2 regions of the Mesorhizobium kowhaii genome follow, and region 2 is predicted to be linked to the other one. Evidence: predicted binding sites of a transcription regulator. Region 2 holds the regulator's gene; the other holds the start of a gene.

Region 1 (7,596 bases), on a different contig from region 2:
TTCAGGCGAGGAAGAAGTGGCCGGTCTGGACGCCGCCGCCGGAGATGATCCAGCGCCGGCCGGAACTGGCGAAATACAGGGACGGCATGCCGCCCGGACCGCAGAGCCCGCTAGGCGCCCGCGCGCTGTATCTTTTCCGCGACGGCAAGGACACGATGTACCGGCTGCACGGCACGCCGGAGTGGGATTCCATCGGGAAGAACGCTTCGTCCGGCTGTGTGCGCTTCATGAACCAGGACATCATCGACCTCTACGGCCGCGTCAACGGCGCCGCGCCGGTCTTCGTGCGCGCGAACCTTTCGGCCGCCGCGAAGATCACCGCCGTGTCGAACAGGACGGCCGAGCCGATCGATGCGGGCGTGCCAAAGGACGCGGAGATGCTGAAGTAAGTGCCTTCACGATCCGTGGGCGGCTCGGCTAACGTCGTGCCACAGGATGGGGCACAATTATGGATTTCCGGCATTGGTGATCGTCGACAAACGACTTGAAGGGCCAAACGACTTGAAGAGCTAGGCGGACGCGCTTGGCGCGTCCGCCTGCATGGTGTCGTTACTTCTTGGCGAGGCCGGGAAGCGTGACCTGATAGACCGTGAACATGGTGTCGACATCGGCGCCGTCCTCGGCTTTGTAGGGTGCACCGACCTGGAAGCCGTCCTGGGTGAGGAAGTCGTTGTCGTTGGCGACGAACAGGAAATAGTCGTCGGGCAGCTTCGGATCGAGCACGCTGACCACCGACATCGCCTCCCACTTTTCCGAGAGGTTGTTGTTGTCGTTCGGCGCGCCATTGTGCAGGCCGAAGCGGCCGAGCTCGCCCTTGTCGTTGAGGTCGATGAACGGCGTCAGCTTGGCCGGCGTCACCGATGGGTCGAGCACGCCCTTGGGCGCCACCGGCTTGTCGGCGGCGTCGAAGGTGCCACCGGCAATGTCGGTCGCGGCGGAGAGATCGACGATGTTGATCTGGCGAAGCAGCGAGGTATCGCCCTTCAACCCCTGGCCGTTGCCGCTGTCGCGGGTCAGCATCAGGAATGTCTGGTCGGACAGGGCCACGATCTCGCTCTGCGCGGCCACCTTGGTCTTGCCCTTGGCATCCTTGAACACCGGCAGCGGCACGACATATTCGTGCGCCAGCTTGAGATGGGCGAGGTCGGAAGCGTCATAGACCAGCGCACGCGTGTTCTGGCGCGTCGCGCCGGAATCGCCGCCATCCTGCCGGGGCGCCGACTGCAGCACGGCGATCAGGAACTTGCCGTCCGGCGTCATCGCGATGCCTTCGAGGCCTTGGTTGTTCTGGCGGCCGGTATCGGGATCCTTCGGATCGGGCTCGGCGGCACCCGGACCCGGATTGTCCGAGGCGAAGTTCGGCGCGCCATGGCGCATCGGCACGAGGGCGGCCGGCGGCTGGGTCGCCGACAGCAGGCGGCCTTCGGCTGAAAACCGATAGATGTTCGGGCCGTATTCGTCGGAGATGAACATCGAGCCGTCGGGCAGCCGCACGATCGCCTCGTTGTCGAGCGCCAGCTTGCCGTTGGCCTCGGGCAGGATCGGCATGTCGCCGCTTGCTGCGCGCACGCCGTTGAGCGGGTCGAGGCCGGTGGCGTCAGCGCCCTTGTCGTCGGTCAAGAGCATGGTGTCGGCGAGTGTCGCCTTGACGCCGGACTGCTCCTGGCCGGCCGCGGGTGCCGCACCAGGTGCGGTCGGCGCGAACTCGATGCCGATTGTGTTGAGGCGTGGCCGGTAATCGGTGGTGCCGACGACATTGTAGCCGCGGTCCGGCAGCAGCCAGAGCGAACCCTTGTAGCCGTCGGCGCCATGCGTCCAGCCGGCGGTGTCGATCGCCATGCCGGAGCCTGAGCCGAACGTCTCGCCGAACTTGTCCTTCTGGCTGGCCGGGATGCGGCCGACGCCAACCAGTCCCTTGTTGACGAAGCTGGTACCGCCGACCGTCGCGGTGCTGTCGGCGAGAGCCGGCGTCAAGGCGGTGAACAATGCCAGCGCGACGCCGAGCGACGCGGTTCGGTACAGGTGTTTCATGGATAATCCTCTTTGTGACAAAGCGTGCCTGAGCGGCCGATGGACGAAAAGCTGAAAGAGGTGCAGCATCGATGATGCCGCGCGCGCCTCCCCGAAAAGCGGTCTACGGCGCGAACATGATGCTTGCGTGACAGCGCGCGATGCCCGCCCGCCGGCTTCTTCACACGTCGATAAAAACGTGTGGTCGCACGAAAGAATTGATCACTCCGTCAGGCTCAAATCGACGAAGCGCGGTGTGTCCGCATCGCACTAGACACTTATGTCTAGTGCGTATATGGTGCAGCCTTCGGACCAGCCGTGGAGGGGAAGCCTTGAAGTCGCACTACCGCGCAGTCGTCATCGGGGGTGGCGTGGTTGGCGCCTCGGTGCTCTACCATCTGACGCGTTTCGGCTGGAGCGATGTGGCGCTGATCGAGCGTGCCGAACTGACAGCCGGTTCGACCTGGCACGCGGCGGCCGGATTCCACGCACTCAATGCCGACCCCAACGTCGCGGCGCTGCAGGACTATACCATCAAGCTCTATCGCGAGATCGAGGCCGAATCCGGCCAGAACGCGGGCCTGCACATGACGGGCGGCGTCAACATGGCGAGCGACCCTCAGCGCTGGGAGTGGCTGAAATCGGCCTGGGCCGTGTTCCAGTCGGTCGGCATCGAAACGGCTCGCCTGGTGACGCCGAAGGAGATCAAGGAGATCTGCCCGATCGTCGATGTCAGCGGTGTGCTCGGCGGTCTCTACGATTCCAACGAAGGCCATCTCGACCCCTATGGAACGACGCATGCCTATGCCGGTGCCGCGAAGAAACGTGGCGCCGACGTCATCCTGCGCAATCGGGTGGTCGCGTTGAAGGCGCGGGCCGACGGGCACTGGGATGTCGTCACCGAGCAAGGCACGATCGTGGCCGAGCATGTCGTCAATGCTGGCGGGCTGTGGGCAAAGCAGCTCGGGCGCATGGCCGGCGTCGATCTGCCGGTGACGCCGATGGAGCACCATTATTTCATCACCGAGGACATTCCGGAGGTCGCCGCCCTCGACAAGGAACTCGGCCTTGCGGTCGATCTCGACGGCTTTTCCTACCTCAGGCAAGAGCGCAAGGGCGTGCTGCTCGGCGTCTACGAGCAGAACCCGAAGCACTGGAACATGGATGGTGCGCCATGGGATTACGGCATCGAGCTGATCCCGGAAGACATCGACCGCATCAGCCCGGAACTGTCCAAGGCCTATGAGCGCTTTCCTTGCCTGAGGACGGCCGGCATCCGCAAATGGGTCAATGGCGCTTTCACTTTCACACCGGACGGCAATCCGATCGTCGGGCCGGTGCGCGGCTTGAAGAATTACTGGGTTGCCTGTGGCGTCATGGCCGGCTTCAGCCAGGGCGGCGGCGTCGGCAAGTCGCTGGCCGAGTGGATGATCCATGGCGAGCCGCAGGCCGACATCTTCGGCATGGATATCGCCCGCTACGGCGCCTTCGCGGCCAATCGCGAATATCTCAGGCAGACGACGCGCCAGTTCTATTCGCGCCGCTTCGTCATGACCTTCCCCAATGAGCGACTGCCCGCCGGCCGGCCGCTGAAGCGCCCCGGCGCCTATGACGGCATGACGGCGGCGGGTTGCGAATGGACGGCATCCTGGGGTCTGGAAATCCCGGCCTATTTCGCGCCGATGGGGTTTCGCGAGAACACGACGCTGCGACGATCCAACGCCTTCGACATCGTCGGCGACGAGGCGCTGCGGGTTCGGCGTGCCGCCGGTCTCGTCGATATCTCGGCCTATGCGCGCTATGCGGTTTCCGGGCCCGGGGCCGAAGCATGGCTTGACCAGTTGCTTGCCTGCAGGCTGCCGAAGCCGGGACAGGCGAGGCTGGCGCCAATGCTCGGCCATGACGGGCGGCTGAAGGGCGACCTCACGGTCTTCAACTGGGGCGGTGGCGACTATTGGCTGATGGGCTCCTACTATCTCAGAGAATTCCACATGCGCTGGTTCGAGAGCCATGCGGCGGAGGGCGTCACCGTCACCGACCTTTCCGACACGATAAGCGGCTTCCTGCTGACCGGGCCGAACGCGCGGACGATCTTGGCCCGAACGACGCATCAGGATGTGTCGGGCGCGGCACTGCCGTTCATGGCCTGCGGCGCATTCGACATCGGCATGGTACAGGCACAGGTTGCCCGCCTCTCGATCGCCGGCGAGCTCGGCTTTGAGATCAGTTGTCCGGTGACCATGCATGCCAGCTTGCGCGAAACGCTGCTGGCCGCCGGCGAGGATCTCGGCCTTGCCGAGATCGGCTATTATGCGCTGAACGCGCTGAGGCTGGAAAAGAGTTTTGGCATCTGGTCGCGTGAATTCACGCAGGGCTACACACCCGATCAGACCGGTCTCGACCGCTTCATCGCGTTCGGCAAGGGCGACTTCACCGGCCGCGAAGCGGCATTGAAACAGCGAGAGGCCGGCAGCGGCCAGCGCCTGGTGACGCTGGAGATTGATGCCGTCGACGCCGACGCCAGCGGCTTCGAGCCGGTCTGGCATCAAGGCCGGCGCGTCGGCTTCGTCACTTCGGGCGGCTATGGCTATACGGTCGGCAAAAGCCTGGCGCTTGCGCTCGTCGACCGCGGCTTCGCAGGCGAGGGCACCGCGCTCTCGGTGCATGTCGTTGGCATGGAGCGGCCGGCGCACGTCATCGCGGGCTCGCCCTACGACCCCCTGGGCAAGGCGATGCGGCAATGAGGAGGATTTCGGATGGTCGATGACGCGGCACGTGACAGCAGGCGCGAACGCCGGCGTGGACGGACGGGTGAAGCCGGCTCGGAAACCAGCCGCCGGCCCGATTACCGTTCGCTGAAGAACCCGTTCCTGCCGCAGCCGATTTTCTCGGACGATCAGGTCGCCGCCATCCACGACACGGCGCTGCGGGTGCTGGAAGAACTCGGCATCAAGGTGCTGCTGCCGCAGGCGCGTGAGCATTTCGCCCGCGCTGGAGCCCTGGTCGATCCGGACACCGACATGGTGCGCATCGGCCGCAACATGGTGACGGCGGCACTGGCCTCGGCGCCGAAGTCGATCCACGTCCACGCCGGTTCTCGTGCCCGCGATCTGACGCTCGAACTCGGTTCGATGACCTTCCTGGCCGGATGCGGCGCGCCGAACGTCACCGATCTCGAGCGCGGCCGGCGGCCGGGGACGCTGGCCGATTTCGAGGATCTGATACGGCTGGTGCAGCATTTCGACGTGCTGCATATGCTGGGACCCTGCATCGAGCCGCAGGACGTCGACAACCGCTTTCGCCACTATGCCGTCAACCGCGCGCAGCTGACGCTGTCGGACAAGCTTCCGTTCGTCTTCGCGCGCGGCACGCCGCAGGTCGAGGATGGTTTTGCGATGATCCGGTTGGCGCGCGGACTCTCCGAGGACGAATTCCTTGACGGCGCCCATTGCTACACGGTCATCAACACCAATTCGCCGCGCCAGCTCGACATTCCGATGGCGCAAGGCATCATCGATTTCGCCAGGGCAGGACAAGTTTCGGTCATCACGCCGTTCTGCCTGGCGGGTGCGATGGCCCCGATCACGGTCGCCGGTGCGCTGACGCTGCAGCATGCCGAAGCGTTGGCGGGACTGACGCTGGCGCAGATCGTGCGGCCCGGCGCGCCGGTTGTCTATGGCTCCTTCTCCTCCAATGTCGACATGAAATCGGGTGCGCCCGCCTTCGGCACGCCGGAGCATGTCAAGGCGACGTTGGGCGCCGGCCAACTGGCGCGCTTCACCGGGCTGCCATGGCGGTCCGGCGGCGGCAGCGCGGCCAACATTTCGGACGCGCAGGCGGCGCACGAGACGCAGTTCGCGCTGTGGGGCTCGGTGCTGGCCGGGGCGACGATGTGCATCCATGCCGCCGGCTGGCTGGAAGGCGGCTTGAGCGTTTCCTTCGAGAAGCTGGTCACCGATATCGAGGCGTTGCAGACGGTGGCTGAACTCTGCGCCGCGACGCCCGGCGACAGCGATTCCATCGGCTTCGAGGCAATCGCCGAGGTACAGCCGGGCGGCCATTTCTTCTCGGCCGGCCATACCATGGCGCGCTACCGCACCGCATTCTACGAACCGCTGGTCGCCGACTGGTCGAATTTCGGCAATTGGACGCAAGGCGGCTCGAAGACCGCGAGCGAGCGCGCCACAGGTGTCTGGAGGCGCACACTTGCCGATTTCGTGGCGCCGGCTTCGGCTGTCGCCACCGCCGGCGCCCTCGACGAGTTCATCGTCCGGCGCACGCAAGAGGGCGGAGCAGCACCGGTGTCCTGAGGCACGGGCAGTCGCGCGAGACGCCTGACGCAGCTTTCGCGGCGTGATCGGTGCCGGGGTCATTGGCAATCGGCGCGTCCCGTGCAGAAATGAGCGGCATGCGCGAAGCTTTGATCGCAGTGATGATCTTCCTGTGCCTGACAGCGGCACCGCTGGTCAGCATGGCGATATGGCCCAGGCTGCCGGTCAGACATCGCGACGACGATACGAACAGTGTGGTTCGGCTCGCCGCCAACCTGTTCGGAGTCATGACCTCGCTGGTGCTCGGCCTGATGATCAACTCGGCCAAGAACACCTTCGAATCGATCGATCACAATGTGCACGCCTATGCGACGGAGCTGATCCTGCTCGACAGGGTCTTGCGCGGGTATGGCCCGGAGACCGACGTGGTGCGCCAACCGCTGGTCGTCTATGTGCAGAGGGTGGCGGGCGATGCCTCGCCGACCGGTGAAACGCCGGTCGACGCCAACCGGCTGTCCGAACATCTGCTGACGGAGATCGGCACCCGGCTGGGTGCGCTAGTGCCTGCCGACGCGGCGCGCAGCTCCCTCTTGCAGGATGCCGGTCAGCGTTTGCAGAAAGTGGTGGAGTTGCGCTGGATTCTGATCGAGCAGTCGGAGGGCGCGATCCCCTGGCCGCTGATCGCCATGCTGGTTGCGTGGCTGGTGCTGATCTTCGCCAGCTTCGGGTTCAGGGCACCCCGCAACGCGATCACTATTTCGACCTGCGTGATTTCGGCCGTGCTGATCGCCGGGGCGCTTTACCTGATCTTGGACATGGACGTGCCGTTCTCCGGTCCAATCCAGATTTCGCCGGCGCCCCTGCAGAGGGCATTGGCGGAATTGCAGCGATGATGCGGAACCGGCGTCGTCCCGGGGCATTCATGGAGATGGCCCCAGGAGGACGACATGGGATTCGACCAGTATCACGAACCGCCTGAAGAACTGTCGCAGAAGGTGCGGACCTTTGCCCGCATGATCACCTCGCTGATCGAGGAGGCGGAGGCGATAGGCTGGTACGAACAGCGCATCTCGGTGGAGAAGGACCCGCAGGCCCGCGCCATCATGAAGAATGCGCAGGGCGAGGAGTTCAAGCATTTCGGCATGGATCTCGAATTCCTGCTGCGCCAGAAGAAGGATTGGCGGGCGGAACTGAAGGAAATCCTGTTCACCACCGGCGACATCGTCAAGGCCGGCGAGAGGGGTGAGAAGAAGGTGGATTGAGGCCTGATAGGTCGTGACCGATCTGGCTCTGCTTCGGCCAGATCAATCGCTGT
Region 2 (7,596 bases):
ATCGCCTTCGCCGACATACTCGAAGACGAATTCGGCATCCCCGCCACCATGGAAAACGACTGCAACATGATGGCGATAGCGCTGCGCTGGCGCGATCCCCAGCGCTACCGCGACGACTTCATCGCCATCCTGCTGTCGCACGGCATCGGCATGGGCCTGGTGCTGAAGGGCGAGCTGTTCACCGGCACCCATTCCTCGGGCGGCGAGTTCGGCCACATGATCCATCGGCCGAACGGCGCGCTGTGCCGCTGCGGACGGCGCGGCTGCGTCGAGGCCTATGCCGGCAACTACGCCATCTGGCGCAACGCAAGGCAGATGAGTGAGGACGCAGAACCAGTGGCCGATGTCAGTGACGCTGACATGCGCGCGCTGGCAACCGCGGCCCGCGAAAGAGACGGACCCGAGCGCGAGGCCTACCGCAAGGCCGGCGAAGCGCTCGGCTACGGTCTCGGCAGCCTGTTCGCGTTGATCGATCCGGCGCCGGTCGCCATGGTCGGTGTCAGCGCCGCCGCCTTCGACCTGATCGAGCCGGCATTGCGCGAGGCGATTGCCCAGACCGCAGGCGGCCAGCATTCGAAATCGATTTCTTTCGACACCGAACCGAACGAACTGCCACTGATCCGCGAAGGCTGCGCCATGCGGGCGCTGACCTTCGTCGACCAGGAGATTTTCGCGCCCGGCACGCAGACAAGATCCGGCCTCGGCGGCAAGAACGTGGCTTGAATTTGCCCGAAGAACGCGGACTTGGGATGTGCTGAGATTCAGGTCAGGCCGCGCCGAGAATGGTGGATTCCGAGAACCGGAACGGAGCGTACATTCCAGTACGTGAGTACCGGAAGCACAGGAAGACGCCGTTCGCAGGCCGGCATCACCTGAATATCAGCGCATCCCTAATCTTCCCTGATTGCGTATCCAGCACCGCGGATGGTGCGGATGACATCGGGCATGCGGCCGTTGTTGACCGCCTTGCGCAGCCGGCCGACATGCACGTCGACCGTGCGCTCATCGATGTAGATCGTCTCGCCCCAGACATTGTCGAGCAGCTGGCTGCGCGAAAACACGCGGCCGGGATGGCGCATCATGAACTCGAGCAGGCGAAATTCGGTCGGCCCGAGCCGGATCTCGCTCTTCTTGCGATAGACCCGGTGCGATTCACGATCGAGCACGATATCGCCGACCTTGAGCACGCTGGACAGCACTTCCGGCTTGGCGCGGCGCAGCAGCGCCTTGATCCTGGCCATGAACTCCGGCGTCGAGAACGGCTTGACCAGATAGTCGTCGGCGCCGGTCGAGAGGCCGCGCACACGATCGCTTTCCTCGCCACGCGCGGTCAGCATGATGATCGGCAGACGCTCGGTCTCGGGACGCATCCTTAGCCGGCGGCAGAGTTCGATGCCGGAAACCGCCGGCACCATCCAGTCGAGCACCAGAAGGTCGGGGACGTTCTCCTGCAGCCGGATCTCGGCCTCGTCGCCGCGCGTCACCACCTCGACCTGGTAACCCTCGGACTCCAGATTGTAGCGGAGCAGCACACCTAGCGGCTCCTCGTCCTCCACCACCATGATGCGTGGCGCGATCATCGACTGGTCACCCCTGTCGTCATGCCGCTGGCGCGGACATTGCCGTCTCGTCCTGCTTCGGACGATTGGCGGGCAGCTGCGTGCCGGTCAAAACATAATACGCATTTTCAGCGATGTTGGTGACGTGATCGCCGATGCGCTCGAGGTTCTTGGCGCAGAACAAAAGATGCGTGCAAGCGGTGATGTTGCGCGGGTCTTCCATCATGTAGGTAAGGAGTTCGCGGAACACGGAGGTGTATTTCACGTCGATGCGCTCATCGTCGGCGCGCAGTTTCGCCAGGGCCTCGGCGTCGCGCGCCGCATATTCCTCGATGACGCCCTGCACCTGGATCAGCACCAGCTGCGCCATTGCGTCGATGGAGTGCGACAGGTCGCGCGGCGTGACGCTGAGGCCGAGGGTGCCGACGCGCTTGGCGATGTTCTTGGCAAGATCACCGATGCGTTCGAGATCACCGGCCATGCGGATCGAACCGACGACGGCGCGCAGGTCGTTGGCCATCGGCTGGCGCTTGGCGATCAGCGTGATGGCGCGGTCGTCCAGCTCGCGCTGGCGCGCATCCATGATGGTGTCGTCGGAAACGACGCGCTGCGCCAGGGCGTTGTCCGAATTGAGCAAGGCGCGCGTCGAGCCGCTGACCATCGAGCGGGCCAAATCGCCCATGTCGCGGATCAGCTGGCTGATCTGCTCCAGATCCTCATCGAAAGATGCGACGGTATGTTCACCCATGATCCAGTCCTCGTGCCTGAAAATTCAACGCCGGACCACTCAGCCGAACCGGCCGGTGATATAGTCTTGAGTGCGCTTGTCGTCGGGGTTGGTGAACATCTTGTCGGTGGCGCCCTCCTCGACCAGATAGCCGAGATGGAACATCGCCGTGCGCTGCGACACGCGCGCCGCTTGCTGCATCGAATGGGTGACGATGACAATCGTGTAGTTCTGGCGCAGCTCGTCGATCAGCTCCTCGACGCGCGCGGTGGCGATCGGATCGAGCGCCGAGCAGGGCTCGTCCATAAGGATCACCTCTGGCGATACGGCGATGGCGCGCGCGATGCATAGACGTTGCTGCTGGCCGCCGGAGAGGCCGGTGCCGGGTTCTTGCAGGCGATCCTTGACCTCGTTCCAGATCGCCGCCTTCTTCAGGCTCTGTTCGACGATCTGATCCATGTCGGCCTTTCGCTTGGCCAGCCCGTGGATACGTGGGCCATAGGCAACGTTCTCATAGATCGACTTCGGGAACGGATTGGGCTTCTGGAACACCATGCCGACGCGCGCCCTGAGTTCGACGACGTCAATGTTCTTGTCGTAGATATCCTCTTCGTCCAGCGTGATCTTGCCGGTCACCCGTGCCGAGTCGATGGTGTCGTTCATACGGTTGAGGCAGCGCAGGAAGGTGGACTTCCCGCAGCCCGAAGGGCCGATCAGCGCTGTCACCTGATTGAGGCGAACGTCGAGATTGACGTCGAACAGCGCCTGCTTGTCGCCGTAGAACACGCCGACTTTGTCGCCGCGCATCTTGATCACTTCGTTCGACTTGGCGTTCATTTTGTCGCCCACTGCGTTTTCAAGAGACTGTTCGGTCATGATGTTCATACCAGATGCCTTTTTTTCTACCAGCGACGCTCGAACCGACGCCGAAGCACGATCGCTGTGATGTTCATGGCCATGAGGAAGACCAGCAGGATGATGATGGCGCCCGACATGCGCTCGACGAAGGCACGTTCGGCCTCGTTGGCCCACATGTAGATCTGCACCGGCAGCGCGGTCGCCGGGTCGAAGGGCGTCTTTGGATAGTCGGCAACGAAGGCGACCATGCCGATGAGCAGCAGCGGCGCGGTTTCGCCCAGCGCACGCGCCAGGCCGATGATGGTGCCGGTGAGAATGCCGGGGGCGGCTAGCGGCAGGATATGCTGGAACACCATCTGCATCTTGGACGCGCCGAGGCCGAGCGCTGCGGCGCGGATCGACGGCGGCACCGCGGCAAGCGCGGCGCGTGTCGCGATGATGATCGTCGGCAGCGTCATCAGCGTCAGCACCAGGCCACCGACGAACGCAGCAGAGCGCGGCATGCCGAGGAAATTGATGAACACGGCGAGGCCGAGCAGGCCGAAGACGATCGACGGCACCGCCGCCAGATTGTTGATGTTGACCTCGATCAGGTCGGTGAAGCGGTTCTTCTTGGCGAATTCCTCCAGATAGATGGAGGCGGCGACACCGATCGGCAGCGCCAGCAGCAGAACGATCACCATCATGTAGAACGAGCCGATGATCGCCACGCCCATGCCCGAGGTTTCCGGACGGCTTGAAGCGCCGTAGGAGAACAGGCCGGTGTTGAAATGCTCGGCCATCGCACCGTCCGCCCTGAGCTTGTTCATCCAGGCGATCTGCTGGTCGGAGACCTTGCGGCGCGCTTCCTCGACGCCAAGGTCGATCTGGCCCTTGAAGGCGGAGTCGAGATTGGCGGCGGCAAGGATGTTGACGTCGCGCGTCGTGCCGATGACCGACGGATCGGCGGCGACGATGTTGCGCAGCTGGACGCGGGCACCTTCGGACAGGAAGCCCTTGAGCTTCAGGGTCGACGGCTTGTCGTCGGGATTGATGCCGAGCTTGGCGATCAGCGCCTTTTCGGCGAGCTTTGGATAGTTTGCCTTGATCAGCACGGTCGGATCGGTGGCGCGCTTGTTGGACGGATCGATCACCTTCTCGTCAAAGCTGATCGGCAGCGACACCGTCGTCTGCCAGAAGGCCGTGTAACCCTTCGTGACGATGGTGATGAGCATGATGGCCAGGAACGCAAGGCCGACGGAAATCGCCAGCATGCCGTAGATGCGGAAGCGGCGTTCGGCGGCATAGCGGGCCTTCAGGCCGATGTCGCGGCGCGGATGAGCGGCGACCCGGACCATCGTATTCATGGGGATGTCGGTCATTCGTACTGCTCCCGGTACTTGCGCACGATGTAGAGCGCGACGATGTTCATCACCAGCGTCAGGGCGAACAGCGTGAGGCCGAGCGCGAAGGCGACCAGGGTTTGCGGCGAATTGAACTCGAGATCGCCGGTGAGCTGGTTGACGATCTTGACGGTGATGGTCGTCATCGCCTCAAACGGATTGATGGTGAGATTGGCGGCGACACCGGCGGCCAGCACGACGATCATCGTTTCGCCGATGGCGCGCGAGGCGGTCAGCAGGATGGCGCCGACGATGCCCGGGAGCGCCGCCGGTAGGATCACCCGCTTGATCGTCTCCGAACGCGTCGCGCCAAGGCCGAGCGAGCCGTCGCGCATAGCGCGCGGCACCGCGGTGATGATGTCGTCGGACAGCGAGGACACGACCGGGATCAGCATGACGCCCATGACCAGGCCGGCGGTGAAGATGCTCTGGCCCTGGATGAACGGCGAGCCGCCGGTGAGCGCGGCGGAGAGGTCGCGCAGGAACGGCCCCAGCGTGACGACGGCGAAGATGCCGTAGACGATGGTCGGTATGCCGGCCAGCAGTTCAAGCGCCGGCTTGACCACCGATCTCACCCTGGGCGATGCATATTCGGCCATGTAGACCGCCGACATCAGGCCGACCGGCACCGCGACCAGCAATGCAATCAGGGCGATGTAGAGGGTACCGGCGAGAAGCGGGATCAGGCCGAACTGGCCCTGGCTGCCGCCCGAGCCGGCGGCGGCGAAGCGCGGATCCCAGACCGTGCCAAAGAAGAAGCTCATCGGCGAGACGCTCTCGAAGAACTGGATCGTCTGGAACAGCATCGAAAGCACGATACCAACCGTGGTCAGGATGGCGATGGTCGACGCAGCGAGCAGCCCCCACAGCATCAGCCTCTCGACATTGTTGCGCGCCCTTGCACGCGGTGCGATTTGCCTGAGCGCATAGAAAGCGCCGGCGATCGACAGGGCGAATGCAAGGACAGCGCCGATCCTGCCAAGCCGGCTCTGCACGGCGTTCGCTTCGACGGCGATCGGGATCATGTAGTCTTGCGAATCCGTTGCCAGCGCCACGCCCTTGGCTGCGAGCAGCGGCTGCAGCTCGGCGAAGGTCGCGGGCAGCGCCGCCAGCGTGTTCGCATCGAGCTGATGCAGGCCTTTGGCGAGGCTCTTTACCAGGCTGACGTCCAGCGCTTCGCTGGCAACCTTGCTGTCAGCGGTGCGCTCAGGCAAGGCAGCGTGAATGTGCCGGTCGAGATAGAAGGACGAGCCGATGGTCCAGACGGCAAGCAGCAAAAGGGCAGGCAGGACGGCGAGCAGGAAGGCCCACCAGCCGTGATAGTGGGCGCGCGAATGCGGCTTCACCGTGCCGTTGTCCTGCGCTGCGGCACGCTGCCGACCTATCAGGAATGCAACCAGGCCGATGGCGACGACAATGGCCAGTACGAGCATGGACGACATGGACCCACCCCAGGGGAAACTCTAGAGCAAAGGATGCTCAAATCGCCACCCGCCAGCGGCAGGCGGCAAAACCAGGACGCCGGCTTCGGCCGGCGCCCTGGTTTTGTAGATTGGTTACATCGACTTTCCGGCGGCGAAAGCGTCGCGCTGGGCCTGACGTTCGGCGTCCGGGGCCGCGACGAGGCCGTATTCGGCGAGCGGGCTTTCCGGGCCTACCATCTGGTCGTCAAGGAAAAACTCGACATATTCCTTGAGACCGGGGACGACGCCGAGATGCGCCTTCTTCACATAGAAGAACAGCGGGCGCGACACGGGATACTTGCCGCTGGCGATCGTCTCGGTCGAAGGCGTGATGCCTTCCACGGTAGCGACCTTCAGCTTGTCGGCATTGTTCTCGTAGAAGGCGAGGCCGAACACGCCGACGCCGGTCTTGTTCGAGTCGATGCGGGCGAGCGTCTCGGTGTAGTCGCCGTCGATGTCGATGGCCTTGCCGTCCTTGCGGATCGCAATGCAGGTCTTGCCGACTTCCTTGTCGTCGGCGACGCCGGTGGCCTTGATGGCAGCCTTGTCGCAGCCGGCGTCGAGAAGCTTGGTCTCGAACACTTCGCGCGTGCCATGCTTTTCGCCGGGAATGTAGGCAGCGATATCCCAGTCGGGCAGCTTCGGATTGACCTGGCTCCACTTGGTGTTCGGATTGTCGACCAGCTTGCCGTCGACGACGAGCTTGGCGGCGAGCGCCTTGTAGATGTCGGCGGGAACCAGCGCCCAGTCCGGACCCTTGATGTCGGTGGCGAAGACGATGCCGTCATAGCCAATGCGAACTTCCTGGATTTCCTTGACGCCAGCGTCGGCGCAGGACTTGATTTCGTCCTTTTTGATCGGGCGCGAGGAGTTGGCGATATCGATCGTGTCTTCGCCGACGCCCTTGCAGAATTCCTTGATGCCGGCGCCGCTGCCGCCGGACTCGACCACCGGGGTCTTGAAGTTGGTGAAGGCTTCGCCGAACTGCTCCGCGACGATCTTGGCATAGGGTAGCACGGTCGACGACCCGGCGACCTGGATCTGGTCGCGCGCGGCGGCGAAGCCGGACGACGCGGCGAGCGCAAGCGCCGCGGCCGACGCCGTAAGGAGGAATTTCTTCATGTGGCCTGCTCCTGTTCGGAAGATGGTCTCTCGGCGCCGTTCCTTCAGCGCCCGCTGAGGCCAATAGCCCTCGATTATTACAGTCGCATGACAGTTTCATGTCAGCCCGGTAACGCGTCATCGGGGTGGGGAAAATGCCGGCCGGCCGGCGCTTGCGGCGGAGCCTGTCTTTGTGCCCGGAATCAGGCACTTGCGCCGGTTCAGACCGAGAGCGACCTGCGGTTTCGCAATCGACGCCTCGGCAAAGAAAATCCGGACGGGAGTGCGTTGCTCTCGGCCAGATGTCGTGGCCGGGCCATCGCCGAAAACAGGTCCGTTGGGGTAGGTTGACGCTGTCTCATGCCGGCGGTCGCTGCTCCCGCCCGTAACTGGAAGAGCGGAATTCGAATGTGGCCATTGTCTCGGCTGGGCGCCGCCTTGGGTATGGTGCGATCGCGCCATAGTCTTGCCTCAGCGGGGGGCGCGAATCGCCGCCGAGTTCCCCT

Evidence for each region. Region 2 encodes PhoB, which activates phosphate uptake and scavenging genes when phosphate is short. Its sites were predicted from a motif close to TGTCATNNANCTGTCAT; they were not measured.
Region 1: ACFFNA_RS02450 (esterase-like activity of phytase family protein) is a predicted target of PhoB. The motif match lies at 2,148-2,164, and genes of this name have one in related genera.

What each region holds. Positions count from the first base shown of each region.
Region 1 covers NZ_JBHLYT010000002.1:343,368-350,963, reverse strand. Annotated here, with positions in the region: gene ACFFNA_RS02455 (L,D-transpeptidase) at 1-389, shown strand, start outside; gene ACFFNA_RS02450 (esterase-like activity of phytase family protein) at 550-2,031, opposite strand; gene ACFFNA_RS02445 (GcvT family protein) at 2,343-4,754, shown strand; gene ACFFNA_RS02440 (trimethylamine methyltransferase family protein) at 4,767-6,320, shown strand; gene ACFFNA_RS02435 (bestrophin-like domain) at 6,419-7,174, shown strand; gene ACFFNA_RS02430 (ferritin family protein) at 7,229-7,543, shown strand; gene ACFFNA_RS02425 (LacI family DNA-binding transcriptional regulator) at 7,586-7,596, opposite strand, start outside.
Region 2 covers NZ_JBHLYT010000046.1:998-8,593, forward strand. Annotated here, with positions in the region: gene ACFFNA_RS25735 (ROK family protein) at 1-723, shown strand, start outside; gene phoB (phosphate regulon transcriptional regulator PhoB) at 891-1,580, opposite strand; gene phoU (phosphate signaling complex protein PhoU) at 1,600-2,307, opposite strand; gene pstB (phosphate ABC transporter ATP-binding protein PstB) at 2,347-3,171, opposite strand; gene pstA (phosphate ABC transporter permease PstA) at 3,189-4,505, opposite strand; gene pstC (phosphate ABC transporter permease subunit PstC) at 4,502-5,968, opposite strand; gene ACFFNA_RS25765 (PstS family phosphate ABC transporter substrate-binding protein) at 6,083-7,111, opposite strand.